2 regions of the Streptomyces pactum genome follow, and region 2 is predicted to be linked to the other one. Evidence: riboswitches for the same ligand, from Rfam matches in the RefSeq annotation. Region 2 holds a riboswitch; the other holds the start of a gene.
The links. A riboswitch is a leader RNA that binds a small molecule or an ion and turns the genes downstream of it on or off. The one in region 2 is predicted to bind S-adenosylmethionine.
Positions count from the first base shown of each region.

Region 1 (15,487 bases), 1.4 Mb from region 2:
CCGGTGGTGACCGCGGCGATGCCCCGGTAGGACGAGGCGGGGGAACCGAGCAGGCCGGCCATCCCCTCCAGCGACTTCGGGACGAGTACGACGACGCTGCGGGCCCACTGCCCCTCCCAGGCGTCCGACACGGCCGGCACCGCCCGGTCGGCCAGGTCCGCGTAGCCGCGCAGCGCCCCGGTGGACTGCCCGACGCCGAGCACGAGGCTGTGCGTACCCCTAACAACCCTGACCGCGCCCTGGTCCCAAGGCTGCGGGCCGGACTGCCGCGCGGGCCGGTCGGAGTCGACGGACCAGCGCCCGTCCGCTCCGTCCCGGCTCAGCCGCACGGTGCGGCCGGCGGTGACGGGGCCCCGGTCGTGACCGTCGAGGCGGTAGCGCAGCTCGACGTCGGCGGTGGCGGTGTCGCCGGTGCGGTCCACGCCGGTCACGCGGTACGACCACGCGGCCAGCGGCACCTCGCTCAGGTTGTCGAAGCCGGCCCCGCCGCCCGTGCGCGCGTAGGCGGCCCGGTCGTGGTCGAGGACGGCGGCCGCCCGCCGGTCCAGTACCCGCTGCACCTCGGCCCGCACGGGGTCGGCGGCGGTCCGGCCGCCGCAGGCCACGAGGGAGACGAGCAGCAGGCACAGCGCCACCACCGAGGAACCCGACACCCGCCTTCGACCGGCCACCTTCCCGATCGTACGGGCGGCGGGCCGAAGGCGGCAGCGGGCGAAGGGGCCCGAACGGCCGCGAAGGTCAGACCCGGGTGACCGAGGAGACCGGCATCATACCGACCGGGTCGTAGCGCACGGGGGCGCCGGGGTAGGGGGCGTGGATCACCTGGCCGTCGCCGACGTACATGCCGATGTGGCTGGCGTCGTCCCGGTAGGCCACCAGGTCGCCGGGCCGCGCCTGGGCCAGGGGCACCCGCTGCCCGGCGCCGGACTGCGCCTGCGAGGTGCGCGGCAGACCGACCCCGGCCTGTGCGTACGACCACTGGGTCAGGCCCGAGCAGTCGAAGCCGGTGGGCCCGTTGGCGCCCCAGACGTACGGCTTGCCGAGGGCGGAGCGGGCGGCGGCGACGGCGGCCGCCGCGCGGCCGGAGACGGGTCCGGCCGCGCCCGGGACGGGCAGGTCCGAGCGGCCGGAGCGGGAGCCGCGGTCATAGGCGGCGCGTTCGCCGTCCGGAAGGGAGTTGAGCAGCTCGCGGGCCTTGGCGAGCTTCCGTTCCACGGTCTTCTTGTGGGCGGCGACGGCCTTGCGGCCCTTCTCCAGTTCGGCGAGTTTCCGGCCGGCCTCGGCGCGGTCCTGGGCGAGGTCGCGCAGGGCGCCCTGGAGCTCCCTCAGCTCACCGGCCTGGTGGGTGGTGATCCGGTCGAGCACGGAGGCCTTGTCCAGGTAGTCGTCCGGGTCGGCGGCGAGCAGCAGCGCCAGCGACGGGTCGATGCCGCCGGAGCGGTACTGGGCGCCGGCCAGCGAACCGAGCGCGTCCCGCATGGTGTTGACCCGCTCCTGCTGCCGGGCGATCGCGTCGCGCGCGGTGCCGACCTCCGCACGCAGGGCGTCGGTGCGCGCGTCGGCCTTGTTGTAGGCCTCGGTCGCCTGCTCCGCCTCCGCGTAGAGGCGGTCCACCTCCGCCCGCCGGTCGTCCTGCGGGGCGGCCGTGGCCGGTACGGCGCCCAGCACTGCGGCGGCGACGGAGAGCAGGCCGACGGCGGCGGTGGCGCCGCGGTCGAACCCGGTTGCTGCATGGCGGCGATGGGACCCCACGGGAAGCCGCACTCCTTCCGCTGGCGGACAGGGAAACGCGGCAGACAGTAACCCCGTGGCGGCGCACCGGCCAACGACCTGAAGGGGGCGCGCAGCACGGCGCCCCGCCGCTGACGCAGGTCACCGGCGGGGCGGGGGCTCAAACCGCCCTGCCGTGATTCGCCCGAACGGGCGGCACGGCGAGGGCGGCTGAAGGGTTCGCGAGGGGCGTCGGGTCAGACGCGCACGCCGAACATGAACGGGCCGCCGATGGTGCTCATCGACTCGTAGCGGACGACCGTGCCGGTGCGCGGCGCGTGCAGGACCTGGCCGTTGCCGGCGTAGAGGCCGACGTGGTGCAGGTCGTTGAAGAAGAAGACCAGGTCGCCGACCTGCAACTGGCTCATCGAGGAGATGCGGGTGCCCGCGCCGGTCTGCGCCTCGGAGGTGCGCGGGATGCCGACGCCGGCCTGGGCGTAGGCCCAGGACGTCAGGCCCGAGCAGTCGAAGGAGGACGGGCCGGTGGCGCCGTAGACGTACGGCGTGCCTATCTTGCTCTGGGCGGCCGCGAAGGCGGCGGCGGCCCGGCCGGAGGCGGGGGTGGACTTGCCCGACAGGACCTGGCGCTCGCTGCTGCGGGTGGAGCGCTGCTCCTCCTTCTGGAGGGCGGCCTTCTCCTGCGCGGTGAGCGTGTTGAGCAGCTTCTGCGCGGAGGAGAGCTTGCCCTGGACTTCCTTCTTCTTCTTGCCCAGCTCGGTGCGGGTGGAGGCGAGGTCCTCGAGCTTCTCGGTGGCCTCGGAACGCTGCTGGGCGAGGTCGCGCTGCTTGTCCTGGATCTTCTTCAGCGCCTCGACCTGCTGACCGCTGAGCTGGTCGAGGGTGGAGGCCTTGTCCAGGTAGTCGTCCGGGTCGGCCGAGAGGAAGAGCTGGAGGGAGGGGTCGATGCCGCCGGAGCGGTACTGGGCGCTGGCCATCGAACCGAGGCCGTCGCGCAGCTCGTTGAGCTCCTCCTGGCCGCGGGCGACGTTGTCCTGGATCGTGGAGATCTCCTTCTGGAGCTTCTCCTGCTTCTCCTTGGCGCCGTTGTACTTCTCGGTGGCCTGCTCGGCCTCTTCGTACAGCTTGTCGACCTTGGCCTTGACCTCGTCCTTGCTCGGCTTCTCGCTCGGGGCGGCGTTGGCGGCCTGCGAGCTGAGAGCGACAGCGGCGGCGGCAGCGGTGGTGAGCACGGTCACGCGCGTGCGGCTCGGCTGCTTGGGACGACGGTGGGACGCCACGGAGACGAGCTCCTTCTTGAGAGGGATCACCCGTGCGAGGGTTCGATGGCTGACCCTAGTGACCCACTCGTGATCAGTTCAAATCCTCAGCCGAAAAATCCCGGTTACGCACCGCATTCTTTGCCGCAACTCACCTGCAGTAACCCCCACTTGACGCTACGTTGCGTGACGGTTCCGTCAATTCGGGCATAGGTCGCCTACGTTGCGGTTGACACGAAAGTGAAGCAGGGGGCTAGGAAAGCCGCTTGAGGAGCACCGCGGACGCCACCGGCCTGGCGCCCGCCCGGGCCACGCCGTCGGCGACCTCGCGGTCGGTGGAGACGACGATGACCGGCCGGCCCGGCGGCTCGGCCCGCACCAGTTGGCGGATCAGCTCGTCGGCCGTGACCCCGGGCTTGGAGAACAGCACCCGCACCCCGCGCGGCGGCGCGAGCAGCACCGGCGCCACCAGCTCGGCCCCGTCGAAGACGCAGGTCATCTCGGCGCCGGTCTGCGCGGCGAGCTGGGAGAGCTGGCCGAGCAGCCGCAGCCGCTGCTTCTCCAGCGGCATCTGCGGATAGCCGGTCTTGGTGACGTTGTAGCCGTCGACGACCAGGTGCGCCTGGGGCAGCGCGAGCAACTGGTCGAGGATGGCGGGGTCGTTGTCGGACAGGGCGCGGGCGGCGATGTCCTTGGGCGTCATCCGGCCGGGTTCCACCGCGTCCACCGTCTCCGCGGGCCGCACCGACACCGGGGGCAGCGCGAGCTCCCGGCGCAGCCCCTGCGTCGCGTCCAGCAGGGTGTCCAGCAGCAGCCGCACCCGCATGTCCTCGACGCTGCGCCCCTCCCGGGCCGCCTTGCGGGTGGCCTCCAGGGCCGCCTCCGCCTCCCCGAGCCGGGTCTTGAGCCGCCGGGTCTCGCTCTCGGCGGCGGACACCTGGGCGTGCCCCTCGGCGCGGACGGCGTCCATCTCCGCTCGCATCTTGCGCAGCGCCGCCTCGCCGCGCTTGACGTCGCTGAGGGCCGAGCGCAGCTTGCGGTGCAGCGCATCGGCCTCCTTCTTCGCCGCGTCCAGCTCGGCACGCAGCCGCTCGGTCTCGGACCTGGTGTGCTCCCGGGCCCGGGCCAGCTCCTCGTGCAGCCGCTCCAGCTCCGCGCGGCCCTCCTCGTCGGCACGCTCGGCGTCCGCGCGCTGCACCTCCTCGCCGGCGGCGGTCACCAGCTTCACCCAGCCGTGCGGCCGCAGCACATAGGCGGCGGCCGCCACGTCGAGGGGGTCCGCGGCCGGGGGCGGGGAGCCGGCGTCCAGGGCCCCGGCCAGTTCCGGCTGGGCCTCCCTGAACGCCTCACCGATGCGCTGGCGGAACAGGGGGTCGGTCTCGACGGCGGCGGCCATGGCGTTGCCGGCGAACTTGGCCCTGCGGTTCGGGGCGAACCGGGCGTACTGTCTGAGCTGCGCCGGCAGTTCACCGAGGGTGAGTCCACCGAAGCCGTCGGACACGATCTGCACGACCCTGCGGCGCACACCGTCGGGCAGCGGCCGGTCGAGCACCTCAGCGGCGCCGTCGCCCGGCCCCCCGCCGTGTGTCTCCACCATCCGTCACCCCAATGCCTCTGCGTGACCCCGCGCGGGATCACCTCATGCGGGGCCGCTCCGGTCAGGAGGCGGCACCCGGCCTGTCCACGAGTTCCACCTGGTCCACGGCGTTGCACCAGCGGCACCGCACCGACTCGATGGTCTCACTGAGTACCTCGCGCTCCTCGACGTTCGGCTCACCGGCCAGATCGAGGTGCACGTACTCGACGACCTTCGAGGCCCGGGTCACGTCGAAGCGGGTGAGGTTGCCGCAGAGGGTGCAGCGCCACCGCGTCGTGTCGGTCGGCAGGGGAACCGTCATCGTGGCTGTTCGCTCTCTTCCGGTGTCGGCCGCGCCGGGCTCCCCCGGCGCGTTTGGCTCGTAACCCTACGGCCTGGCGGGTACCCGACGCCCGCGTGTCCACGGCGGCGAGGCGGTCCGGGCGGTTGCGTCCCGTTACGTCATGCTCTGTGTCCATGATCCGCAACTGGAGCACGGCGGCCCTCAGGACGGTCAGGACACCCGGCACGCCCCGTACGACCCGGGGCCGGTCCGCGCCGGTGACGTACGGGCTGATCGTCCTGTGCTGCCTGCTCTTCCTGATCAGCCCGGCGGCGGGCCTGAATCCGGTGTACGGCACCGGGGAGGAACTGCTCGCGGCGCAGCGCGCGTACTTCCGGCGCTGGGGCGTAATCCCCGCAGAACTGTTCGAGGACTCCCCCGGGTCCGCCCTCACCCCCGCCACGGCGCTGTTCGTCCACGGGAGCTGGGTGCACCTGCTGGGCAACATGCTCTTCCTCTACGTCTTCGGCGCGATGACCGAGGAACGGATGGGCCGGCTCCAGTTCGCCCTGTTCTACCTCGGCTGCGGCTACCTGGCCCTGCTCGGCTACGCGGGGGCCAACGCCCACTCCCCGCAGTCCCTGGTCGGCGCCTCGGGGGCGATCTCCGCGACCCTCGGCGCCTTCCTCTTCCTCTTCCCGCACGCCCGGGTGACCAGCCTCCTGCCCTTCCTCTTCTTCCTGCCGCTGCGCTTCCCGGCCTGGGTCGTCCTGCCCTTCTGGGCCGCTCTCCAGTGGACGGCGGCGGGGCGGGCCGGCGACGGGCCGGGAGTGGCGTACCTCGCGCACCTGGTCGGCTTCGGGCTGGGCTTCGTCTTCGCCTGGGTGCGGTTCGGGCGTACGACTAGAGTGAAGAGCGTTCCAGTGACGGCCCCCGAGGGAGAGAAACAGCCGTGATCAGCGCGATCGTCCTCATCAAGACCAGCGTGGACCGGATCCCCGAGATCGCGGAGCAGATCGCCGCGCTGGAGAACGTCAGCGAGGTCTTCTCCGTCACCGGCACCTACGACCTGATCGCCATGGTGCGGGTGAACGAGCACGAGGACCTGGCAGAGGTCATCCCCGGCCGGATCAGCAAGATCCCGGGCGTGGAGGGCACGGACACGCACGTGGCGTTCCGGACGTACTCGCAGCACGACCTGGAGGCGGCGTTCGCCATCGGGCTCGACAACTGAGCCCGCGACCCGGTCCCCGTACCTGATGAAGAGTTCTTCATCGCGGACTCATCCGGGACGACGGGTACCGGGCGCAGGATCAAGGACATGGTCTTCTCTCGCCGGATGGCGGCCCTGGCGGCCGTCGTCCTGATCCCGCTCGGCATCGCCGCGACCAGCTTCGCCCTCACCGACAGCCCGCAGGAACCCAAGGTTCCGGCCAAGGTGGAGCTGGAGAGCGGCTCCCCGACGCCGGCACCCACCTCCTCCTCGCCCGAGCCGACGCCCAGCGACCAGGTGGTGACCCGGCCACCGGTGACCGACAGCCCTCCGGATGACGACGATGACGACGACCGAGGCCAGGAGTCCGACGACGGAGCCTCCGGCGGGGGCGCCGACGACGGAGCCGGCGACGACGGCTGACCGCGAGCGCCGCCGGATCTCGGCCCGGGTCCGCATCCTCCTGTGGCTGCTGCTCGTGATGGCGGTCGCCCTCGCCTCGGTGGCCGCGACCACCCGCTCGATCCTGCTGCGCGACACCGACCAGCGGATCAACGGCCTGCTCGCGCAGGAAGCCGGCGAGTTCGCCAACTTCGAGGAGCAGGGCTTCGACCCGGAGACCGGCCGCCCGTTCACCGACCCGGGCCGGCTGCTGCGGGTCTTTTTGGAACGCCAGTACGCCGACCTGGACGAGGAACTGATCGGCCTGGTGGGCGAGAAGGGCAGCAAGCCCGCGCAGATCATCCAGCAGCGCGAGATCCCGGTCGCCCTGCCCCTGCACGAGGACGCGGACGCCAGGCGCCGCATCTACGCCTCGCCCGACTCCACCGGCACCCTGCACCGGCCCCAGGGCGACATCCGCTGGGCCAAGGTCACCGTCGCCCGGTACGGCGGCGAGCCGGCGGCCGCCTTCGTGGTCGCCTTCCACCCCGGGCGGGAACAGGCCCGCGCGAACGAGGTGTTCCGCGTCCTGCTCGCCATCTCCGGCGTCGCCCTGCTGATGACGACCGGCATCGCCTGGGTGGTCGCGGGCCGGATCCTCAAACCGGTGCGGCTGGTGCGCACCACGGCCGCGCAGCTCACCGAGCAGGACCTGACCCGGCGCATCCCGGTGCACGGACACGACGACGTGGCCGCGCTCGCCGAGACCTTCAACGCAATGCTCGACCGGCTGGAACGCGCCTTCGCCACCCAGCGCCGGTTCGTCGACGACGCGAGCCACGAACTGCGCACCCCGATCACCATCGTGCGCGGCCACCTGGAACTGATGGGCGACGACCCGGCGGAACGCGAGGAGACCGTCCGCCTCGTCACCGACGAGCTGGACCGGATGAGCCGCATCGTCGAGGACCTGCTGCTGCTCGCCAAGGCCGAACGCCCCGACTTCGTCACCCCCGAGCCGGTCCAGCTCGCCGAACTCACCGCCGACGTCTACGTCAAGGCCCGCACCCTCGGCGACCGGGACTGGGTGCTGGACGGGGTCGCCGACCGCGAGGCCCGGCTGGACCCTCAGCGCATCACCCAGGCCATGGTGCAGCTCGCGCAGAACGCCGTGCAGCACACCACCGCCGGCCAGACCATCCGCATAGGCTCCCGCGCCGACGACACCCGCGTCGAGCTCTACGTCGCCGACTCCGGACCCGGGGTCCAGCCGCAAGACGCCGAGGTCGTCTTCGAGCGCTTCCGGCGCGGCACGGCCCGGCGCGGGGTGCGCGGAACCGGCGCCGGACTCGGGCTGTCGATCGTCAAGGCGATCGCCGAGGGCCACGGCGGGCGGGTCGCCCTGCGCACCACCGAGGGCGGCGGCGCCACCTTCGTACTGACACTGGACTGATTCCGGAAGAGGCACGCCCATGAACCGCATCCTCATCGTCGAGGACGAGGAGCGCATCGCCTCCTTCGTCGAGAAGGGCCTGCGCGCCAACGGCTTCACCACCACCGCCGTGGCCGACGGCGACGCCGCCTACGAGTACGCCCTCACCGGCGGCTTCGACCTGGTCGTCCTGGACATCGGGCTGCCCGGCCGGGACGGCTTCACGGTCCTGCGCGAACTGCGCGAGTCCCGGGTGACGACCCCGGTGATCGTGCTGACCGCCCGGGACTCCGTACGGGACACGGTGGCCGGCCTGGAGGGCGGCGCGGACGACTGGATGACCAAGCCGTTCCGCTTCGAGGAACTGCTCGCCCGGGTACGGCTGCGGCTGCGGACGGCGGCCAGGGCACCGGAGGTGACGGTGCTGAGGTCCGGCGACCTCTCCCTCGACCTGCGCACCCGCCGGGCCCGTGCCGGGGAGCGGACCGTGGACCTGACGGCCCGTGAGTTCGTGCTGCTCGAACTGTTCCTGCGGCACCCGGGGCAGGTCCTGTCCCGGGAGCAGATCCTGTCCCACGTGTGGGGCTACGACTTCGACCCGGGCTCCAACATCGTGGACGTGTACGTGCGGGCGCTGCGCAAGAAGCTGGGGGCGCAGCGGGTGGAGACGGTACGGGGCATGGGGTACCGGCTGCCGGGCTGACGCACCCGGCCCACCGGCGGCCGGTCGGCCGCCGGGCTGACCGGCTTTTTGGTGAGGTTTCCTTCATGTCGGACTCATTGAGGGCTCACCGCCCGGGAGAACCCTCGATGACGTGACGTTGAACCTCCGCCTCGCGGCGGCCCTCTGCGTGGCGCTGTCCCTGTGCGCGCTGCTGGCGGTTCCCGCCAACTTCCCCGCCCTCAGTGGCGACGCGCGCCTCACCCTCGCCGTGTTCGCGCTGGCCACCTGCGCCTGGATCGGTACGCCGATCGACGACACCTACATCGCGCTGGGCGCCGGACTCGCGCTGACCGCGACCGGCGTCATCAGCAGCGACACCCTCTTCGGCACCCTCGGCGACGACACGGTGTGGCTGCTGATCTGCGCCTTCGTGCTGGCGGCGGCGGTGGCCCGGACCGGGCTGGCCGGGCGGGCGGCGGCGTTCCTGGTCGGCGGGGCGCGCAGCGTACGGCAGTTGGTGCACCTGACGACGGCCGCGCTGGTCGTGACGGCGTTCGCGGTGCCGGCCACCTCGGGCCGGGCGGCGCTCGCGCTGCCGGTGTTCCTCGCCCTCGCCAAGGCCCTCGCCGACCGGAAGCGACTGGTCGTGATGCTGGCGCTGCTGTTCCCGACCGTGATCCTGCTGTCCGCGGTGGCGACCCTGATCGGCGCGGGCGCGCATCTGATCACGGTGTCGGTGCTGTGGGAGGCGACCGGGGACCGGATCGGCTTCACCCAGTGGCTGCTGCTCGGTCTGCCGCTGGCGGTGACCTCCTCCCATCTGGCCGCCGAGACCGTCCTGTCGACGACCACTCGGCGAGCGGACCGCAAGGGCCCGGTCCGGATCACCGCACAGGAGATACAGCGGCACAGCGAGAGCCCGGTCACCGGTCCCTGGACGCAGGCGGAGAAGCGCTGCGCCGCGCTGCTGGCCACCGTGGTGACCCTGTGGTGCAGCGAGCCGCTGCACCACGTCTCCCCGGCGGTGGTGGCGCTGATCGGCGCGGTCGTCGCCTCCTCCCCCGCGCTCGGCACCGTGCGGCTCAAGGACGCGCTGAAGACCGTTCCCTGGTCCCTGCTGCTGTTCATGGCGGCGACCATGGCGATGGGCGTCGCGCTCGCCGACTCCGGTGCGGCCGAGTGGCTGGTGTCGGGCTTGCCGGCGGACGTCACGCCGGCCGTCTTCCTCGGGGTCGTGGTCGCGGTGAGCACGGCGGCCCACCTGGTTCTCCAGTCCCGCTCGGCCCGGTCCTCCGTCCTGGTGCCACTGGTGATCGCCGCGGCCGTGGGCGTCGGCGTCAACCCGGTCGCCGCCGCGCTCGCGTCCACCGCCGCGGCCGGCTTCTGCCACACGCTCCCGGCCTCCGCCAAGCCGGTCACGCTCTTCTCCGACATCCCCGGCACCCCCACCTACACCCCGCGCGACCTGCTGCGGCTGTCCGCCGTCCTGGCACCGCTGACCGCCGCGCTCGTGCTGTTCTTCGCCGCCGCCGTCTGGCCGCTGCTCGGCGTACCCGTGACCCGTTGAAGGAGTCCTCCATGTCCTCAGTGCCCTCAGTGCCTTCCGCGCCTTCCCTGCCCTCAGTGCCTTCCGCGCCCTCCGTGCCGTCCGTGCCGTCCGTGCTGAACCGTGTCGTCGTGGCCCCCAGCGGCTTCAAGGAGTCCCTGTCCGCCCAGGCCGCCGCGGACGCCATCGCGGCCGGTGTCCGCCGGGTGCTGCCGGACGCCGGGATCGACCGGATCCCGCTGGTGGACGGCGGCGAGGGCACGGCCGTCGCGCTGGCCGCCGCGACCGGCGGGCGGCTGGTCGCGCTGGCCGCCACCGGCCCGGTCGGCGAACCCGTCGGCACCCACTTCGCGCTGCTCGGCGCCGGGGACACCGCCGTGGTGGAGATGGCGGCCGTCGCGGGCCTGTCCCTGGTCCCCCGCGATCTGCGCGACCCGGGCACCACGACGACCCACGGCGTCGGCGAGCTGATCCGCGCCGCGCTCGACACCGGGGTGCGGCGGGTCCTGGTCGGCTGCGGCGACTCGGGCACGTCGGACGGGGGCGCGGGCGCGCTCCAGGCGCTCGGGGCCCGGCTGCTGGACGCGGACGGCTTCGAACTCCCGCACGGCGGGCGGGAGCTGGCCCGGCTGGCCCGCATCGACGCGTCCGGTCTGGACGCCCGGCTGCGGGACACCGAGCTGCTCGTCGCCTGCAACCCGTTCAACGTGCTGTGCGGCGAGCGCGGCGTGGCCCGGGTGTTCGGCCCGCAGAAGGGCGCGACGCCCGCGCAGGTCGAGGAGTTGTCGGCCGGTCTGGAGAACTGGGCGCGCGTCCTCGTCCGCGACCTCGGTGCCGTCGGCACCGACCTGCGCCACGGCCCCGGCACCGGCGCCTCCGGCGGGCTCGGCGCCGGTCTCGCCGCCGTCGGCGCCCGGCTGCTGCCCCGCTTCGACGTACTCCTCGACCACCTCGACCTCGACGCCCGCCTGGCCCGCGCCGACCTGGTGCTCACCGCCGAGGGGGCGCTGGACCACCAGACGCCGCGCGGCAAGGTCCCGGCCGAGGTGGCCCGCCGCGCCAAGCTCTACGGCCGTCCCGTGCTGGCCCTGGCCGGCACGCTCGGCGAGGGCGCGCACGAGGTGCCGGGGGTGGACGCCTGCCACGGCATCATGCCGGCGCCGATGGCCCTGGCGGACGCGTTGCTGCGCGCCGCCGAGCTCCTCACGGACGCCACGGAACGGGCGCTGCGGATGATCCTGCTGGGCTCGCGGCTGCCGGGTCAGACGGCAGTGCCGGCGGCGGACGTCCCGGCGCCGGGGGTGCCCGCGGCCGACGTCCCGGCGCTGGGGATGCCCGCGCCGGAGGTGCCCGCGGCGGACGTGTCGGGCACGCAACGCCCGTCCTCGGTCCGGTAGTTCCAGCGGGCGCCGTCGCTGACCAGCTCCCTGACGGCCTTCACGAACCGCTCGACGTGCTCGTTGGGGGTGCCCGCGCCGAAGCTCACGCGGATGGCGTTGAGGGACTTCTCCCCGGGCGCCGCCTCGGGGGCGCCGCACTCGCCCTGCGCCTGCGGGTCGCTGCCGAGCAGGGTGCGCACCAGCGGGTGGGCGCAGAACAGGCCGTCCCGCACACCGATGCCGTACTCGGCGGAGAGGGCCGCGGCGAAGTGAGAGCTGTTCCAGCCCTCGACGACGAAGGAGAGCACGCCGACGCGGGGGGCGTCGGCGCCGAAGAGGGAGAGGATCCGCACCTGCGGCACCTCGGCGAGCCCGGCCCGCACCTTCCCGATCAGGTACTCCTCGCGGGCGACCAGCGCGTCGAACCCGGCCTCGGTGAGCGCCTTGCAGGCGGAGGCGATCGCGTAGGCGCCGATGACGTTGGGCGACCCGGCCTCGTGCCGTGCGGCGCTGTCGTGCCACTCCACGTCCACGCCGCCGTCCGCGCGCCGGGTGACCTTGCGGCTGGCGCCGCCGCCGGCGAGGTACGGCTCCGCCTCGCGCAGCCAGTCGGCGCGTCCGGCCAGTACGCCGGCGCCGAAGGGGGCGTACAGCTTGTGCCCGGAGAAGGCGACCCAGTCGACGTCCAGGCCGGCCACGGAGACGGGGTGGTGCGGGGCGAGCTGGGCGGCGTCCAGCACGATCCGGGCACCGTGCGCGTGCGCGGCGGCGGCGAGTTCGCGCACCGGCCACAGCTCGCCGGTGACGTTGGAGGCGCCGGTGACGCAGACCAGCGCGGGCCCGTACGGCTCGCGGGCGGCGAGGGCGCGCTCCAGGGTCTCGACGGCCTGCGCCGGGGTGCGCGGGGCGTCCAGGAAGGTCACGTCCGCGTCGCGCCAGGGCAGCAGCGAGGCGTGGTGCTCGGTCTCGAAGACGAAGACCCGGCAGCCGGCCGGCAGCGTGGCGGCGAGCAGGTTGAGGGAGTCGGTGGTGGACCGGGTGAACACGACCTGGTCCCCGTCCCGGCAGCCGAGGAACCCGGCGACGGTCCTCCGCGCGTTCTCGAACAGGTCGGTCGAGAGCTGCGACAGGTACCCGGCCCCGCGGTGCACGCTGCCGTAGTAGGGGGCGTAGGCCGCCACGTCGTCCCAGACCCGCTGGAGCGCGGGCGCGCTGGCGGCGTAGTCGAGGGCGGCGTAGCTGACCTCCCCGCCGGTGACGAGCGGGACGGTGACATCACGGCCCAGCACGGGCAGCGCGCCCTCGGTGTCGGGACAGGCGGACTGGTCGGCGGCGAGGGCGGAGACGGACATGGGTGCACTCCCGTGAAGGCAGGTGGAGTCACCACGCGAACCGCGACGGCTCAAGCGTGGGACAAGGCGGAGAAGGCGGTGAAGGGGGATGCGGAGGCGGGGCTCTGCGGCCCTATCGCATTCGCTGATTCACGGGAGACTCCCTCGGACGACCCAGGACCCCTGGTTTCGCGAGGGGTCCGCGCTTGCCGTGAACCTTGCTGTCCACGGCCTGGTCTTCACCCGGGGCACCCCGCCACGGACGGAGGGTTGCCGGACAGTCGGCCGGGGCCTGATGACTGTCACTCATGACCTGGACAAAACCTAGGGGAAGAGAACGACGCCCCGCAACCCGGGTCCGGATCGCGGGACGCACGTCACACGGGGAGGCCGCTACGCGTTGCTCACGGCCACCCAGCGCTCCAGGACGCGCCTGGCCGCGCCCGAGTCGATCGACTCCGCGGCCCGGTCCATACCGGCCCGGATCTGCTCCGTCAGCGTCCCCGCACCCGGCTCCAGGGCCACCAGGGCCGCCGCCGAGTTGAGCAGCACCGCGTCCCGCACGGGTCCCGTCTCGCCGGCCAGCAGGCGGCGGGCGACGTCGGCGTTGTAGGAGGCGTCGGCGCCGCGCAGCGCCTGAACCGGCACCAGCTCGAGTCCGACGTCCCGGGGGTCGAAGGTCTCCTCGGTCACCCGGCCGTCCCGCACGACCCAGACCCGCGAGGTGGACGTCGTGGTCAGTTCGTCGAGCCCGTCGTCGCCTCGGAAGACCAGGGACGAGTGGCCGCGCTCGGCGAAGACGCCGGCGATGATCGGCGCCATCCGGGCGTGGGCGACCCCGATCGCCTGGGACCGTACCTTGGCGGGATTGGTCAGCGGGCCCAGGAAGTTGAACACCGTGCGGATGCCGAGCTGGCCGCGCGCCGCCGCCACATGGCGCAGGGCGGGGTGGAACTTCACCGCGAAGCAGAAGGTGATGCCGGCCTCCTCGGCGACCTCGGCCACTCGCTTCGGGGTGAGCTCCAGGTTGACGCCGAGCTTCTCCAGCACGTCGGAGGCGCCGGATGCCGAGGAGGCGGCCCGGTTGCCGTGCTTGACGACCTTCGCGCCCGTGCCGGCCACGACGATCGCCGACATGGTGGAGATGTTGACGGTCTTGGCGCCGTCGCCGCCGGTGCCGACGATGTCGACCGTCTCACCCGGCACCTCGATCACGTTGGCGTGGGCGTACATGGTGCGGACGAGACCGGAGATCTCCTCGACCGTCTCCCCCTTGAACCGCAGCCCCACCGCGAAGCCGGCGATCTGCGCGTCGGTCGCCTCGCCGCGCATGATCACGTCCAGCGCCCAGGCGGTGTCGTCCGCCGACAGGTCGCGGCCGTCCAGCAGTCCGTTCAGCAGGGCGGGCCAGGAGCGGCCCGCCGCGGTGTCGCCTCCAGCGGGGGTCACAGCGCTCATGAGCCGCTCCTGAATCGTGTGTATGGCGGGCAGGGAGTGTGGTCCCACCCTATCCAGCCCCGGGCACGGCGAAGGGCCCCGTCCGCGGAACGGACGGGGCCCTTCGACCGTGGTGTGGCGACGCTGGAGGGTCAGTGGTGGCCGTGGCCGCTCGTGATCTCCTTGTACTCCTCGACGGTCGGCTTCGGGATCTGCGACTCCTCGCCGTAGTAGCCCTTGCTCAGCTTGGCGCGGAGCTTCTCCGTGCGCTTCACCTTGCGCCGGACGCCGTTCTCGTCGACCTCCGGGCCGATCTCGGCCGGCTTGTACTGCTCGTGCGCCGTGAGCGTGTGCAGTTGCTCCTGGCTGAGCGGCTCGTGCACCTCGATGAACTCACCGTGCGGCAGGCGCTTGATGATGCCCGACTCGCGGCCGTGCAGCACCTTGTCCCTGTCCCGGCGCTGGAGGCCGAGGCAGATCCGCTTGGTGACGATGAACGCCACGACCGGGCCGACGAAGAACGCGATGCGGACGAACCAGGTGATCGCGTTGATCGACAGGTGGAAGTGCGTGGCCCAGATGTCGTTGCCGCCACCGACGAGCAGGATGAAGTACTCGGTGATCCAGGCGACACCGAACGCGGTGCGCGTCGGGGCGTTGCGCGGGCGGTCCAGGATGTGGTGCTCGCGCTTGTCGCCGGTGACCCAGGACTCGATGAACGGGTAGACCGCGATCGCCGCCAGGACCAGCGGGAAGATCATCAGCGGGATGAGCACGCCCAGGACGAGCGTGTGGCCCCAGAAGTTGATCTCCCAGCCGGGCATCACACGGATCAGACCCTCGGAGAAGCCCATGTACCAGTCGGGCTGGGCGCCGGTGGAGACCATGTCCGGCCGATAGGGGCCGATGGACCAGATGGGGTTGATGGTGGCGATGGCCGAGATGGCGGCGATCACACCGAAGACCAGGAAGAAGAAGCCTCCGGCCTTCGCCATGTACACCGGCAGCAGCGGCATGCCGACGACGTTCTTGTTGGTCTTGCCGGGACCCGCGAACTGCGTGTGCTTGTGGTAGAAGACCAGGATCAGGTGGCCCACCACCAGGCCGAGCATGATGCCCGGCAGCAGCAGGATGTGGATCGAGTAGAACCGGGCCACGAAGTCGTGGCCGGGGAACTCCCCGCCGAAGAGGAAGAACGAGATGTACGTGCCGACGATCGGCACGGACAGGATCGCGCCCTCCATGAAGCGGATACCGG
Region 1 covers NZ_CP019724.1:6,212,707-6,228,193, reverse strand. The annotation lists gene B1H29_RS26645 (hypothetical protein) at 1-671, opposite strand, end outside; gene B1H29_RS26640 (NlpC/P60 family protein) at 739-1,752, opposite strand; gene B1H29_RS26635 (C40 family peptidase) at 1,968-3,008, opposite strand; gene B1H29_RS26630 (NYN domain-containing protein) at 3,241-4,584, opposite strand; gene B1H29_RS26625 (hypothetical protein) at 4,646-4,885, opposite strand; gene B1H29_RS26620 (rhomboid family intramembrane serine protease) at 5,041-5,802, shown strand; gene B1H29_RS26615 (Lrp/AsnC family transcriptional regulator) at 5,799-6,080, shown strand; gene B1H29_RS26610 (hypothetical protein) at 6,168-6,482, shown strand; gene B1H29_RS26605 (sensor histidine kinase) at 6,403-7,893, shown strand; gene B1H29_RS26600 (response regulator transcription factor) at 7,913-8,575, shown strand; gene B1H29_RS26595 (SLC13 family permease) at 8,688-10,103, shown strand; partial or broken gene B1H29_RS26590 (glycerate kinase) at 10,115-11,263, shown strand; gene B1H29_RS26585 (aminotransferase class V-fold PLP-dependent enzyme) at 11,344-12,813, opposite strand; SAM riboswitch class IV at 12,990-13,106, opposite strand; gene trpD (anthranilate phosphoribosyltransferase) at 13,186-14,250, opposite strand; gene qcrB (cytochrome bc1 complex cytochrome b subunit) at 14,382-15,487, opposite strand, start outside.
Region 1: another riboswitch for S-adenosylmethionine. It lies ahead of B1H29_RS26585 (aminotransferase class V-fold PLP-dependent enzyme); the one in region 2 lies ahead of thrC (threonine synthase).

Region 2 (15,487 bases):
CTACGAGGTGCTGCGGGTGTGGGGGACGCCGGTACGGGTGGACATCGAGCCGATGGGCGGCCTCTGAGCCGGGTCGCCCTCCTACCGGCGGGTGAAGCGGGTCAGCGTGACGCCGTTCTCGAAGGCGGTGCGACTGGCGACGTCGAACAGAGTGGGGTCGAAGTCACCGTCGACCAGCGGGACACCGGCGCCGGCGATCACCGGGTAGCTCTTGATCACCAGTTCGTCGATCTCGGGCAGCAGGGCCCCGGCGAGCCTGCCCCCGCCGCAGAGCCAGATGTCCAGCTCGCCGCCCTCCTCCGCCTTGAGTGCCCGGACGAGACCGAGCGGGTCGCCCGGCACCACCGTGACGGCGGGGTCGGCCTCGTCGGCTTTCAGGGTGCTCGAGACCACGTACTGGCGCAGGTGGGTGTACGGGCTGGCGTACCCCTCGTCGAGGCCGGGACGGTAGCTGCCGAGCCCCATCAGCACCGTGTCGAAGTTCCGGTTGGGTACGTCGGTGAGACCGACGGCGGCACGGTAGGCGGTCGGCACGGTCTCGGGGTACAGCGTGTTCGTCCAGGACGAGTACTCGGCGGCCCGCCGTTCGTCGCCGAGCGGGAAGAAGTCGAACTCACCGCCGGGACCGGCGATGCGTCCGTCGAGGGTGACGGCGACGTAGTACACGAGTTTGCGCAACTGAACTCCCCACGTAGTACTCTGCTTGAAGTGGTTTGACCGTAGTACTACACACGGAGTGGTGTCAATGGAGTTGTGCTCATGGTGAGAAGGAACGACCAGCGCCGCGCCGCCCTCGTCGACGCCGCGATCGAGGTACTGGCCGAGGAAGGCGCCCGGGGCCTGACCTTCCGGGCGGTGGACACGGCGGCCGCCGTCCCGGGCGGCACCGCGTCCAACTACTTCGCCAACCGCGACGACCTGCTCACCCAGGCCGGCGCCCGCGTCTACGAGCGGCTCCACCCGGACGAGGCCACGATCGCCCGCCAGCGGTCGGCCGGCCGCGACCGGGAGACCTACGTCGTCCTGATGCGCGAACTGGTCGACCGCGTCGCGTCGTTCCGCACCGGCTATCTCGCCCTCCTGGAACTCCGCCTGGAGGCCACCCGCCGCCCCGAGCTGCGCGCCGTCCTCACCGAACGCGTCCGCGCCGACCTCGCCGCCAACGTCTCCTACCACGAGGCGTCCGGCCTCCCCGGCGACGCGACGGCCGTCAAGCTCCTCTACCTGGCCCTGAACTGGCTGATCGTCGAACAGCTCACACTGCCGGACGTGCTCACCCCGGCCGAGCGCGACGAGCTGGTGGCGGCGGCGGTCGAACGGATCGTGGCGCCGGACTAGGCACTGACCCCGGACGCTCTCGTGGTTGGTCCTGCGCAGCCGGGCCCGCATCACTTCCTCCGGCTGCGCGTCCACCACCGCCCCCTTCGGGCAGTCCCACTCCCGGCCCCCGCCGACCGGCCGCAGCCGCACACCGCCGCCGACATGCGCCATCACCTCCCCCACGCGCCCGTCCCGCGCGTCCACGGCATGCGTCCCGACCGCCGGCCGCTCACCCCGCACCACCGACGCCGGCCGCTCGGCGACACGGACGTTGCACCGGCCCAGGTCCACCAGGGCGAACGGCTCGCCGCTCGCGCCGGTCACCGGATCGACGCACAGGGACGGCAGCACGACCCGGAGCCGGAACACGCGATCGCCCACACGCGTACGCGGAGATCTGGCGCCGCGTGCAACCCCCAGGCCGGCAACGGGAGTAGGAGTGGATGGAGAGGCGCCCTCCGGTCCATCGACCCCACTTCCCGTAGGAGCAACGTGTCCAGCAGCATCAAGAAGCTCGCGGTCGCCGTCGGCGCGGTCGCCATCGTGGTCAGTACACCGGTAGCCGGTGCCTGGGCGGCCGACGACTGGTCCGGTGACGCGTCCGGCAAGGGGCTGCGGACGCAGTCAGCCGTGCAGGGGGACCAGCACCCGACTCGCCACACGCAGGACGGGGAACAGCGGAGCGTGACCCGTTCCGCCGGCTCCGGAATCATCGACGGCAAGGAGTGGTCGGTGACGCTGCAGTTCTATCCGGAGGTTCCGGAGGGCTTCCCCTCCGATGACTGGACCTCCGGCTTCGGTGGCTCCCGGCCCGTGGATCCCTCGCTGCTCTGTCAGCGGGTGTTCATCGGCGGGGTCCAGGTCGATCACCAGGCGGGACCGTGGGCGGGTTGCGCCGTCGTGGACGGACGGGACGACTTCGTCGAAGGCGCCGGGCTGCACGGTCTGTCCGGCAAGGGCACGTCCGGGACCCGGATCTTCGTCGGCAACCCCGCTCCGGGTACGGCCACGGCCCGGTTGACTCTCGACGGCGGTACGGTCCGTACCGCCGAGGTGGTGACGCTGCCGGGGACCTCGTACCGCGCGTTCGCCCTGCCCGTCGCCGACGGGGAGACCATCGCGTCCGTCGACACCTTCGACGGACAGGGAAACCGGCTGACCCACGAGACGTACTGGGACTGACCCGCCGGTCCCCGGTCCCCGGGTGCCGCCCGCACCCGGGGACCAGACCGTACCTCCTGCCCGCCCACACACCCGCAGGGACAGACCCTTCGTGCACATCGGACCGGCCCTCGCCGCCGAAGACGATTTTACGGCGTTCGCCTCGGCCTACTGGAGCCGCCTGGTCAAGACCGCCTACATGCTGACCGGGGATTTCCACGAGGCGGAAGATCTGGTGCAAACGACCCTGATCAAGGTGTACGCGCGGTGGGACCGGGTGCGACGGGAGGACGCCGGCGCCTATGTACGGCGCGCGCTGGTGAACAACAACCGCAGCCGCCACCGCCGCAGACGGGTCGTCCACCTGCTCACCCCTCTGCTTCCGGACCGTCCGCAGCGGTCCGGCGAGACCGAACGTCTGGAGGAGCGCAACGTGCTGATGGAGGCCCTGGCCGAACTCCCCGAACGGCAACGCGCTGTGGTCGTCCTCCGTTATTGGGAGGACCTCGGGGAGGACGAGGTGGCACGGACCCTCGGGTGCACGCCCGGCACGGTCAAGAGCCAGGCTTCCCGCGCTCTCGCCAAGCTGAGGGCGCACCCCGCGCTGACATCGCACGACCGCGCGGATCTAGGAGGTGCCGCATGACCGCCTCCCACACACCCGGCGGACAACCGGACGCCTCGAGTGCCACGGACGCTTCCGTGCCGGACCGGCTCAACCCACCGCACGCTGCCGATTCCGCACAGGATGTGCGGCATGCGCTGGCCCGGGCGGCCGGGCGGAAGACGCCCGGACCAGCACCTGTGCAGGCCATCCTGGACGGTGCCCGTGCCCGGAGGTCGCGCCGCACCACCGTGAACGCGGCGGCCGGGGTACTGGTGGCCGCGGTCACGGCAGCCGTCGTCCTGCCGCTTCTGTCCGGCCCGCCGCAGGACGCCGGCCCGCGCCCCGCGGCCTCGCCCCCCTCCGAATCACCGGTTCCCGACGCGCTGGAAGCCGGAGAACGCAGCAGGGTGGTCCGCTCCGGCAGCATAGACGGCAAGGAGTGGTCGGTGACGCTGACGTTCTACCCGGACGCACCGGTCGGCTATCCCTCCGCTGACGCCGACACCGGCGACAAGGCCGACCGCGACGCCGACGGGAGCTCCGGCTTCGGCGGCGGTTCCCGGCCGGAGGGCCTCTCGCTGCTCTGTCAGCGGGTGTTCATCGGCGGGGTCCAGGTCGATCACCAGGCGGGGCCGTGGGCGGGTTGCGCCGTCGTGGACGGACGGGACGACTTCGTCGAAGGCGCCGGGCTGCACGGTCTGTCCGGCAAGGGCACGTCCGGGACCCGGATCTTCGTCGGCAACCCCGCTCCGGGTACGGCCACGGCCCGGTTGACTCTCGACGGCGGTACGGTCCGTACCGCCGAGGTGGTGACGCTGCCGGGGACCTCGTACCGCGCGTTCGCCCTGCCCGTCGCCGACGGGGAGACCATCGCGTCCGTCGACACCTTCGACGGACAGGGAAACCGGCTGACCCACGAGACGTACTGGGACTGAAGCCGTCGCCTGACGGCGGCCTGGGCACCGGACACCGAGCGGCCAGGGCTACGCCGCTGCCTGCACCGACGTCCGCCCCGCCCGCCCGCCTGGCCCAGGGCGTCGGCGACGCCGGCAACGCCGGGTTCCCGCGGGGGCGGCGGTCCGAAGGCGTACGCCAGCGAACCGGGCCTCCCTCGCGGTGCGCGACCGGATCAGGCCGGGGCGGGGCGGGCCGGGGCGGGCCGGGTCAGCTAAGGGTCTTCAACGACTCCGCGTCGAACGGCGCCAGCTCGTCGAAGCGGCCGGCCAGCACCTTACGGGCCCACTGCGGGTCCTGGAGCAGCGCGCGGCCGATGGCGACCATGTCGAACTCGTCGCGCTCGAACCGGTCCAGGAGGTTGTCGAGGCTGCCGAGCGCCGCGCCCACGCCCTGGAAGGAGTCGGTGAACTCGCCCTCCAGGCCGACCGAGCCGACCGTGATGGCGGTCCTGCCGGTGAGCTTCTTGGTCCAACCGGCGAGGTTGAGGTCGGAATCGTCGAACTCGGGCTGCCAGTAGCGGCGGGTGGAGGCGTGGAAGGCGTCGACGCCGGCCGAGGCGAGCGGGGCGAGGATCGCTTCCAGCTCCTCGGGGGTCTCGGCGAGGCGGGCGCCGTAGGCCTCCTGCTTCCACTGGGAGTAGCGGAAGATCACGGGGAACTCGGCCGAGACCTTCTCCCGTACGGCGGCCACGATCTCGGCGGCGAAGCGGGTGCGGGCCACCGGGTCGCCGCCGTAGGCGTCGGTGCGGCGGTTGGTGCCCGCCCACAGGAACTGGTCGACCAGGTAGCCGTGGGCGCCGTGGATCTCCACGCCGTCGAAGCCGATGCGCTCGGCGGCCGCGGCGGCCTCCGCGAAGGCGCCGATGACGTCGTCCAGGTCGCGCTGGGTCATCGCCTTGCCGGTGACCTCGTCCTCGCCGATGCGCAGGCCGGAGGGGCCGACGGCGGGGGCGTCCGCGAAGGGCGGCTCGCCCTGCTTGCGGACCATGCCGATGTGCCAGAGCTGCGGCACGATCGTGCCCCCCGCCGCGTGCACCGCCTCGGCGACCTTCGCCCAGCCGGCCAGTTGCTCCTCGCCGTGGAAGCGCGGCACGCGGTCGCTCTGCCCGGCGGAGTCGTGGCCGACGTAGGTGCCCTCGGTGACGATCAGACCGACGCCGGCGGCGGCGCGGCGGGAGTAGTACGAGACCACGTCCTCGCCGGGGATGCCGCCCGGCGAGAACATCCGGGTCATCGGGGCCATCGCGATGCGGTTCGGGACGGTCAGGCCGTTGATGGTGGCCGGGCGGGCGAGGATCTGAGCGGCGCGCGTGGCGGCGTCGGAGGCGGTGGTACTCACGTGGGGGGCTCCTTTAGGCGATACCAGTCGGTATGTGCGCATGCATTGACCGCACTCCAGCGACAACCGGCCCACCCCGCGCCACCATTCCGTCCGACCCTGCCCGCCTGGTGTGATCCGGGGCACACCCGGGCGTCCGCCGGGCGCCCGGGAACGCCCGAGGGCGGCACCCCCTGCCGGAACAGGGGGTGCCGCCCTCGGTACGTGACGGACGGTCGATCAGCCGGAGGCCGATCAGAAGTCCATGTCACCGCCCGGCATGCCGCCCGGAGCGCCGCCCGCGGCGGCCTTCTCCGGCTTGTCGGCGATGACGGCCTCGGTGGTGAGGAACAGCGCGGCGATGGAGGCGGCGTTCTGCAGGGCAGAGCGGGTCACCTTCGCCGGGTCGATGATGCCCTCGGCGATCATGTCGACGTACTCACCGGTCGCGGCGTTCAGGCCGTGGCCGACGGTCAGGTTGCGGACCTTCTCCACGACGACGCCGCCCTCGAGACCACCGTTGACGGCGATCTGCTTCAGCGGGGCCTCCAGGGCGAGCTTCACGGCGTTGGCGCCGGTCGCCTCGTCACCCGACAGCTCCAGCTTCTCGAAGACCTGGGAGGCCTGGAGCAGGGCCACGCCACCACCGGCGACGATGCCCTCCTCGACGGCCGCCTTCGCGTTGCGAACGGCGTCCTCGATGCGGTGCTTGCGCTCCTTGAGCTCGACCTCGGTGGCGGCACCGGCCTTGATGACGGCCACGCCGCCGGCCAGCTTCGCCAGACGCTCCTGGAGCTTCTCGCGGTCGTAGTCCGAGTCGCTGTTCTCGATCTCGGCGCGGATCTGGTTGACGCGGCCCTGGACCTGGTCGGCCGAACCGGCGCCGTCCACGATCGTGGTCTCGTCCTTGGTGATGACGACCTTGCGCGCGCTGCCCAGCAGGTCGAGCGTCGCGTTCTCCAGCTTGAGGCCGACCTCCTCGGAGATGACCTCGCCGCCCGTGAGGATGGCGATGTCGCCGAGCATGGCCTTGCGGCGGTCGCCGAAGCCCGGGGCCTTGACGGCGACGGACTTGAAGGTGCCGCGGATCTTGTTGACGACCAGGGTCGACAGGGCCTCGCCCTCGACGTCCTCGGCGATGATCAGCAGCGGCTTGCCCGACTGCATGACCTTCTCCAGGAGCGGCAGCAGGTCCTTGACGTTGCCGATCTTGGAGTTGGCGATCAGGATGTACGGGTCGTCCAGGGACGCCTCCATACGCTCCATGTCGGTGGCGAAGTACGCCGAGATGTAGCCCTTGTCGAAGCGCATACCCTCGGTGAGCTCCAGCTCCAGACCGAAGGTCTGGGACTCCTCGACGGTGATGACGCCTTCCTTGCCGACCTTGTCCATGGCCTCGGCGATGAGCTCGCCGATCTGGGTGTCGGCGGCGGAGATGGAGGCCGTGGAGGCGATCTGCTCCTTGGTCTCGACGTCCTTCGCCTGCTCCAGCAGGGCGGCGGAGACGGCCTCGACGGCCTTCTCGATACCGCGCTTCAGGGCCATCGGGTTGGCGCCGGCCGCGACGTTGCGCAGGCCTTCCTTGACCAGGGCCTGGGCGAGAACGGTCGCGGTGGTCGTACCGTCACCGGCGACGTCGTCCGTCTTCTTGGCGACTTCCTTGACCAGCTCGGCGCCGATCTTCTCGTACGGGTCCTCGAGCTCGATCTCCTTGGCGATGGAGACACCATCGTTGGTGATCGTGGGGGCGCCCCACTTCTTCTCGAGGACGACGTTGCGGCCCTTGGGGCCGAGCGTCACCTTGACGGCGTCCGCGAGCTGGTTCATGCCGCGCTCGAGGCCGCGCCGCGCCTCCTCGTCGAACGCGATGATCTTGGCCATGTGAAGTGGTCCCTCCAGGACTGGGGGTGATTCCTTCGGACCGCGCCCGCGCCCGCGACGGACGGCTCGCCTGCCTGGCGGTTCCTTCCCCACCCGGCCTGCGGGCCTCACCGACCCGGTCCTTCGTTGTCACTCTCACCTTCAGAGTGCTAACGCAATGATTAGCACTCGCCCCTGTCGAGTGCAAGCGCCTTCCGGGGATCGGCGCCGGGGACCGCCCTTCGGGACCGCCCTTCGGGACCGGCGTCCGGGCGGGAGCCCGGGCAGCAGTCCGGGCAGGAGTCCGGGCAGACCGAAGGGCCCGCACCCCCGGGGGGATGCGAGCCCTTCAGAGAAGACCTTCGCTTGCGGTGGCCGCGCGTCTCAGGCGCTGAGGCGAACCATGTCGGCCTGCGGGCCCTTCTGACCCTGCGAGATCTCGAACTCGACCCGCTGGCCTTCTTCGAGGGTGCGGTAGCCGTCCATCTGAATCGCGCTGTAGTGGACGAAAACATCCGCACCACCGTCGACCGCGATGAAGCCGTACCCCTTCTCCGCGTTGAACCACTTGACGGTGCCCTGAGCCATGCCTAACTCCCCTATTACTGGCCCTTGCACAGATCCGCACTTCGCGGACCCGGGTCAGACCTCACCCCCCACGACTGGGGGCGTGCGCCGGAACGCGTCGACCGCGGCTGAATGTATCTGTCCAACTGCCGTCTGCAACAGGTCAATCGGACGAGAAATCTGGACGCACCCGGCCCGGAATGTGGCGAGAATTCGCCTGAATTCGGGTCAAGTCGGGGCACACAAAGGGAACAAAAGCCGCGAAATACGCCCACACTTTGGCTACATCTTGTCGGACGGGCGGCAGGAATTCAGGGTTCCCGATCTTCCGATCGGGAGCGCGTTCCCCAACTCTACCGCGCTCAACCACATGGAATTGCCCCCTCCGCTTCTCTTACGGAGGGGGCAATTCGACAAACCGAGCGTTACCGCGATTACCGAAGGTAACGGAGAGGCGGGTCAGCCACCCGCGACCGCGGGGATGATGGAGACGCCGGCGCCGTCCGGGGTCGCGGTCTCCAGGCCCTGCTCGAAGCGGACGTCGTCGTCGTTGACGTAGACGTTGACGAAGCGGCGCAGCTTGCCCTGGTCGTCCAGGACACGGGCGGCGATGCCGGTGTGGTTCTTCTCCAGGTCGGAGATGACCTCGCCCAGGTTGACGCCCTCGGCGGGCACCTCGGCCTTGCCGCCGGTGTAGGTGCGCAGGATGGTCGGGATGCGAACGGTCACGCTCATGCGAGGCCAGCCTCTCGGAAGGAGTCCAGGTTGGGACGGATCGTGGCGCTGAGGCCGGTGCCGGCCACCGCGTCGAGGGTCTTCAGTCCGTCGCCGGTGTTGAGGACGACGGTGGTGAGCGACGGGTCCAGGACGCCGTCCTCGATCAGCTTCTTGGTCACGCCGACCGTCACGCCGCCCGCCGTCTCCGCGAAGATGCCCTCGGTGCGGGCGAGCAGCTTGATGGCCTCGACGACCTGCTCGTCGGTCACGTCCTCCACCGCGCCGCCGGTGCGGCGCGCGATGTCGAGGACGTAGGGGCCGTCGGCCGGGTTGCCGATCGCCAGGGACTTGGCGATGGTGTCCGGCTTCTGGGGGCGGACGACGTCGTGGCCGGCCTTGTACGCGGTGGACACCGGCGAGCAGCCCTCGGCCTGGGCGCCGAAGATCTTGTACGGCTTGTCCTCGACCAGACCGAGCCTGATCAGCTCCTGCAGGCCCTTGTCGATCTTCGTGAGCTGGGAGCCGGACGCGATCGGGACGACGATCTGGTCGGGCAGCCGCCAGCCGAGCTGCTCGCAGACCTCGTAGGCGAGGGTCTTGGAGCCCTCCGCGTAGTACGGCCGCAGGTTGACGTTGACGAAGCCCCAGCCCTCGCCCGCCGGGTCGCCGATCAGCTCGGAGCAGAAGCGGTTCACGTCGTCGTAGTTGCCCTCGATGCCGACCAGCTCACCGCCGTAGACGGCGGCCATGACGACCTTGCCCTGCTCCAGGTCGTGCGGGATGAACACGCAGGAGCGGAAGCCGGCGCGGGCGGCGGCGGCGCCGACGGCACCCGCGAGGTTGCCGGTGGAGGAGCAGGACAGGGTGGTGAAACCGAAGGCGCGGGCGGCCTCGATGGCCTGCGCGACGACGCGGTCCTTGAAGGAGTGCGTCGGGTTGCCGGAGTCGTCCTTGACGTACAGGCCGCCGGTGACGCCGAGCTCGCGGGCCAGGTTGTCGGCCTTGACCAGCTTGGTCCAGCCCGGGTTGATGTTCGGCTTGTCGGCCACGTCGGCGGGGACGGGCAGCAGCGGGGCGTAGCGCCAGATGTTCGCGGGGCCCGCCTCGATGCGCGCGCGGAGCTCCTCGGTGTCGTAGGTCGAGAAGTCGTAGGCGATCTCCAGCGGGCCGAAACACTCCTCGCAGGCGAAGACGGGGCCGAGCGGCACGCGGTGGCCGCACTCGCGGCAGGAGAGCGCCGCGGCGGGACCGAGGTCGACCGGGGAGGCGGCAAGGGTGGGGGAAGCGGCGGTGTCGGTGTTGCTTGCGACAGTCTGCACAGCCATGTGAGGCGAGGCCCTTTCTCCTCATCTTCCTCACGACGCATCTCGCCGTGAGACGGATTTGGCACCTTCCCTAGTCGGGAGCCTCGCCACGTCCGCGTGACAAGAACCGACTGGAGGGTTGCCGGGGCTTCAACGGGCCGTATCCCTCTGCCCCTCTGGATGAGCGGTATGTGGTTGTTTTTCGGTGGTACGCGCGTGACCCCGGCATGCGGTGGTCCGCCGCGTTGTTCAAGACTGTAACCGAAGGCCACGACGGTTGAGATAGTCGTCCGTACCGCGAGATGGATCACAAAGGAGCCACCGAACGTGCTGGAAGAAGTCGAGCGCTGGCTGAGCGCACGCTCCTGGTCCGTGTCGGACCGGCCGATCCAGCGGATCCTGACCGCCAAACAGGCCACCGGGCAGTCGGTCAGCGTGGTACTCCCCGCCCTCGACGAGGAGGCGACCGTCGGCGACATCGTCTCGGTGATCCGCCGGGACCTGATGGGCCGGGTGCCGCTCGTCGACGAGGTCGTGGTCGTGGACTCCGGTTCGGGCGACCGCACGTCGGAGGTGGCCGCGGCGGCGGGCGCGCGGGTGGTGCACCGGGACACGATCCTCCCCCGCGTCCCGGCCGTGCCCGGCAAGGGCGAGGTGCTGTGGCGCTCGCTGCTGGTCACCGGCGGCGACATCGTCTGCTTCGTCGACGCCGACCTGCGCGAGTTCACCGCCGACTTCGTCTCCGGCATCGTGGGCCCGCTGCTCACCGACCCGGACGTGCACCTCGTCAAGGCGATGTACGACCGCCCGCTCGGCGCCGCGCCCGGCCAGGGCGGCCGGGTCACGGAGCTGATGGCCCGCCCGCTGCTCAACCTGCACTGGCCGCAGTTGGCCGGCTTCGTCCAGCCGCTCGGCGGCGAGTACGCGGCCCGCCGCACCCTGCTCGAGCAGCTCCCCTTCCCCGTCGGCTACGGCGTCGAACTGGGCATGCTGGTCGACGCCCTGCACCTGGTGGGCCTGGACGCCCTCGCACAGGTCGACGTCGGCGTCCGCCGGCACCGGCACCAGGACGGCCAGGCGCTGGGCCGCATGTCCGCCGCGATCTACCGCACCGCCCAGCTCCGGCTGGCCCGCGGCCACCTGGTGCGGCCGTCCCTCACCCAGTTCGAACGGGGCGCCGACGGTTTCGAGCCGCGCACGTACTCCGTGGACACCGAGGAACGGCCCCCGATGGCGGAGATCGCGGAGTACGCGGCCCGGAGGGTGGCCTGAGGGTCAGCCGGGGCCTGAGGGTCAGCCGGGGACGCCGTCCGACCAGCGCCAGATGCCGCCGGAGTCCTGCTCGCAGGTCAGGTACTCGCCGCCCCGGCCGTGGGTGCTCAGGCCGCGGTGCTTCTTGGCGCAGAACTGGCCGTCGGCGTAGCAGTTGCCCGCGGGGCTGGTGAGCTCGCAGGCGCCGGTGCCGCTTCCGGTACCGGTGCCGGGGCCCGTGCCGGGGTCCGCCGTCCGTGCCGGCTCGGGCTCCGGTTCCGGGGTGTACAGCGGGTCTCCGGAGCAGTCGTGGCCGGTGCGCGGGACGGTGAACGCCACGTCGCGGGAGCCACCGGGGTCGTCGGTCTGCTCGCAGACCTCCTCGCCCGCGGACCAGGAGGAGGCCTGCCTCCCGCCCGTGCCCTGGAGCTGGACGACGTAGGCGAGCCCGGCCCGCTCCGCCGCGCCGACCGCCTTGCCGATGGTGGCGCCGGTGTGGTCGTCCAGCGTGACGACGGTGGGTGTGGGCGTCGGCGTGGGCGTCGGAGTCGGTGTGGGCGTGGGCGTCGGCGTGGGTGTCGGGCTCGGGGTCGCGGTGGCCGAGGCCGGTCGCTCGTCCGCCGTCCGCGTACCGGCGCTCCCGTCGCCGCAGCCGGCCAGGGCCAGCGCGGAGGCCGCGACCAGTGCCGCGGCGCCCGCGAGTCCACGCATACGTATGGGCATGGCACCCACCCCCCAGAAGGTTGAAATGTGCACCGCACATCCTCATTCCATTCACACCGCCCACACAAGGCACGTGACGCAATCGACGCCGCGGGGCCGTCCGTCCACGTTTGAGGGTTTCGGGGCCGGGCTAGGTTGAGGCGTATGGCTTCAAGCTTCGGTGCTGCTCAGGTACTGGTCGCCTCCAACCGGGGGCCGGTCTCGTACGAGGTGCGTCAGGACGGTTCGCTGCACGCCAAACGCGGCGGCGGCGGGCTGGTCTCCGGACTGTCGGCCATCGGGCCGGACGCGGGGGCGCTGTGGGTGTGTTCCGCGCTCGGCGACGGCGACCGCGAGGCGGTGCGGCGCGGGGTCGGCGAGGACGGCGTACGGATGCTGGACGTACCGGCCGACGTGCACGCGGACGCGTACAACGGGATCGCCAACAGCGTGCTGTGGTTCGTGCACCACATGCTCTACCAGACGCCCCTGGAGCCGGTCTTCGACGCGGAGTTCCGGCGGCGGTGGGCCTCCTACGAGGCGTACAACCGGGCCTTCGCCGAGGCGCTGGCCGAGGAGGCGGCCGAGGGCGCGGTCGCGATCGTGCAGGACTACCACCTGACGCTGGTGCCGGGGATGCTGCGGGAGCTGCGGCCCGACCTGCGCATCGGGCACTTCTCGCACACGCCGTGGGCGCCGGTCGACTACTTCCGGGTGCTGCCGGACGACATCGCCGAGCAGGTGCTGCGCGGCATGCTCGGCGCCGACCGGCTCGGATTCCTCACCCGGCGCTGGGCCGACGCGTTCACCGCGTGCTGCGACGCCCTGGTGGGCGGGCCCGGCGGCACGGAGATCGGCGTGCACGGGCTCGGCGCGGACGCGGACTTCCTGCGGCAGCGGTCGCACGAGGCCGACGTGGACGAGCGGATGGCGGCGCTGCGGGCGGAGATCGGGCGGGGCCCGGACGGGAGCGCGCGCAGGACCATCGTGCGGGTGGACCGGACCGAGCTGTCGAAGAACATCGTGCGGGGGCTGCTGGCGTACCGGGAACTGCTGGTGGGGCGGCCCGAGTGGCGGGAGCGGGTCGTGCACGTCGCGTTCGCGTACCCGTCGCGGCAGGATCTCGCCGTGTACCGGGATTACACCGCCGAGGTGCGGCGGGTGGCCGATTCGGTCAACGCCGAGTTCGGGACGGCGGACTGGACGCCGGTCGTCCTGCACGTGGAGGACGACTTCGCACGGTCGCTGGCGGCGTACCGGCTGGCGGACGTGGCGCTGGTCAATCCCGTCCGGGACGGGATGAACCTCGTCGCGAAGGAGGTGCCGGTCGTCTCCGACGGGGGGTGTGTGCTGGTGCTCTCGCGAGAGGCGGGGGCCTTCGAGGAGCTGGGTGAGGACGCGGTCGCCGTGAACCCGTACGACGTGGTCGGTACGGCGGACGCGCTGCACGAGGCGCTGTCGGTCGGGCCCGGGGAGCGGGCGGAGCGGTCGAAGCGGTTGGCCGCGGCGGGGACGGCGCTGCCCCCGGCGCGGTGGTTCCTCGAGCAGTTGACGGCGTTGCGGGACTGAAGGGGCCCGCCGGGCTGAAGGGGGCCGGGGGCGGCGGCCGGCGGCTACGCGAGCCGCACGGCCAGGGAGCGCAGCAGCCGCACCACTCCCGCCGGGCCGTCGACCACCACGTCGGCTCGTTCGCGCAGCTCCGGGACCTCGTCGCTGCCGCTGCACACCAGCAGGCCGGGGGTACCCTCCGCGCGGAGGGTGTCGACGGCCGTGAAGGCGGGGAGGTCGCCGAGGTCGTCGCCGGCGTAGAGGACGGAGCCCGCGTCGACTCCGCGGGCGTACTCCCGCAGGGCGGCGCCCTTGTCCATGCCGGGCGGGCGCAGTTCCAGGACCATGCGGCCGGGTTCGACGATGAGGCCGTGGCGGGAGGCGAGGGCGGTGAGGGGGGCGCGCAGGGTGTCGAAGGCCGCCTGGGGATCGGGGGCGCGACGGGTGTGGACGGCGACCGCGTGGCCCTTCTCCTCGGTCCACGTGCCCTGCCCGGCCCCGGAGTGCTCCAGCAGGCCCGGCAGTTCGGCGCGGACGGCGGCGACGCCGGGGTGCGGTTCGGGCGTGGTGAGGGTGCCGGTGGCGGCGTCCCAGCGCTCCGCGCCGTAGTGGCCGAGGACGACGAGGTGGTCCAGGCCGGGGACGTCCGCGAAGCCGCCGTGGCGGACGGCGACCTCGGCCGGGCGGCCGGTGATCACCGCGACGGCGGCGACCTTCGGGGCCAGGCCCGCGAGCGCCGGTACGGCGTCCGGGTGGGCGCGGGCCCGGTCGGGGTCGGCGACGATCGGGGCGAGTGTCCCGTCGAAGTCGAGGGCGATCACCGCGCGGCCGGGGCCGGCGAGGAGGGCGTCGAGCCCTTCGCGTCCGGCCGCCGTCGCGGGCGTCGGCAGGTGGTCCGGGGTGTCGTCACGGGTGGAGTCCTGGTGGCTGCCCATACCGCGAACCTATCCCGCCGGGGCGCGAGGCATTCTCATCGCTCCGAGCGACGCGACTCCCGTACCCGGCGCAGGCGGTTGACCGTCACCGGGTCGGCGGCCAGGGCGCGGGGGTCGTCCAGGAGGGCGTTGAGGAGCTGGTAGTAGCGGACGGGGGCCAGGCCCAGCTCCTCGCGGATCGCTCGCTCCTTCGCGCCGGGGCCGGGGAAGCCGCGGCGCTCCAGCGCGAGGATGTCGCGCTCCCTTCGTCCCAGGTCCATGTACGGCACCGTAGCGCCCGCCACCGACAGCGGGACGCGCTCCGCTACTCCGCGCTGCCCGCCCGCATCGCCGTCGTCTGGATCCGGCCGAGTACCTCCTCGGGGCTGCCGCCGGAGGCGACCGCCTGGCCGATGCGCTTCTTGACGTCCGCGCTGACGGCGGCCCAGGAGGTCTTGCCGACCGGGTAGAGCTCGGAGAGCAGCAGCTCGTCCAGGAAGGGCTTGAGGTTCTCGTCCTCCTTCGCGGTGCTCATGACCTGGGACGCGGAGGTGGTCACCGGCAGCAGGTCGTACCGGCGGGAGAAGTCGAGGACGTTCTCGTCGCTGTAGACGAAGTCGAGGAAGTCGCCGATCTCCTCCTGGTGGCCGTTCTCCTTGAAGGCCGTCATCCAGTCGGTGACACCGAGCGTGTTCCGGCTCGCGCCGTCGATGCCGGGCGTGGTCACCATGCCGTACTTCACCCCCTTGTCGGAGGCCATCTTCATCAGCGAGGGGTGCCCGTTGAGCATGCCGACGTCGCCGGCGGCGAAGGCGGCGAAGGCGTCGGCGCGGTTGAGCTCGCCGGGGGCGACGGGGCCGGTGAGGCCCTTGCCGACCAGCTCGTCCTTGAGCCAGGTGAAGGTGGTGACGTTCTGCGGCGAGTCGACGGAGTAGGTGCCTACGTCGTCGGTGTAGCCGCCCCCGCCGCTGAGCATCCACTGCATCGTCTCGGCCTGCGCCTCCTCGGCGCCCAGCGGCAGCGCGTACGGGTACTTCACGCCCTCCGCCTTGAGCGCTTCGGCGGCGTCGGCGAGGTCGTCCCAGCTCTTGGGCGGGGTGATGCCGGCCTCGTCGAACAGGGTCTTGTTGTAGAAGAGCACGCGCGTGGAGGCCGCGAAGGGCAGGCCGTACTGAACGCCGTTGACCTGGCCCGCGCGGGCGAGCTGGGAGACGAAGCCGGCCTGGACCGGGATGGAGAGCACGTCGTCGGCCCGGTAGAGC
Region 2 covers NZ_CP019724.1:4,840,939-4,856,425, reverse strand. The annotation lists gene B1H29_RS20650 (hypothetical protein) at 1-67, shown strand, start outside; gene B1H29_RS20645 (dihydrofolate reductase family protein) at 82-678, opposite strand; gene B1H29_RS20640 (TetR/AcrR family transcriptional regulator) at 760-1,338, shown strand; partial or broken gene B1H29_RS39430 (hypothetical protein) at 1,354-1,701, opposite strand; gene B1H29_RS20630 (hypothetical protein) at 1,813-2,502, shown strand; gene B1H29_RS20625 (SigE family RNA polymerase sigma factor) at 2,594-3,127, shown strand; gene B1H29_RS20620 (hypothetical protein) at 3,286-4,023, shown strand; gene B1H29_RS20615 (NADH:flavin oxidoreductase) at 4,253-5,383, opposite strand; gene groL (chaperonin GroEL) at 5,618-7,243, opposite strand; gene B1H29_RS20605 (cold-shock protein) at 7,607-7,810, opposite strand; gene B1H29_RS20600 (MoaD/ThiS family protein) at 8,249-8,524, opposite strand; gene thrC (threonine synthase) at 8,521-9,831, opposite strand; SAM riboswitch class I at 9,850-9,997, opposite strand; gene B1H29_RS20590 (glucosyl-3-phosphoglycerate synthase) at 10,138-11,082, shown strand; gene B1H29_RS38180 (hypothetical protein) at 11,104-11,784, opposite strand; gene B1H29_RS20575 (alpha,alpha-trehalose-phosphate synthase (UDP-forming)) at 11,929-13,332, shown strand; gene otsB (trehalose-phosphatase) at 13,377-14,246, opposite strand; gene B1H29_RS20565 (DUF3263 domain-containing protein) at 14,282-14,506, opposite strand; gene B1H29_RS20560 (ABC transporter substrate-binding protein) at 14,551-15,487, opposite strand, start outside.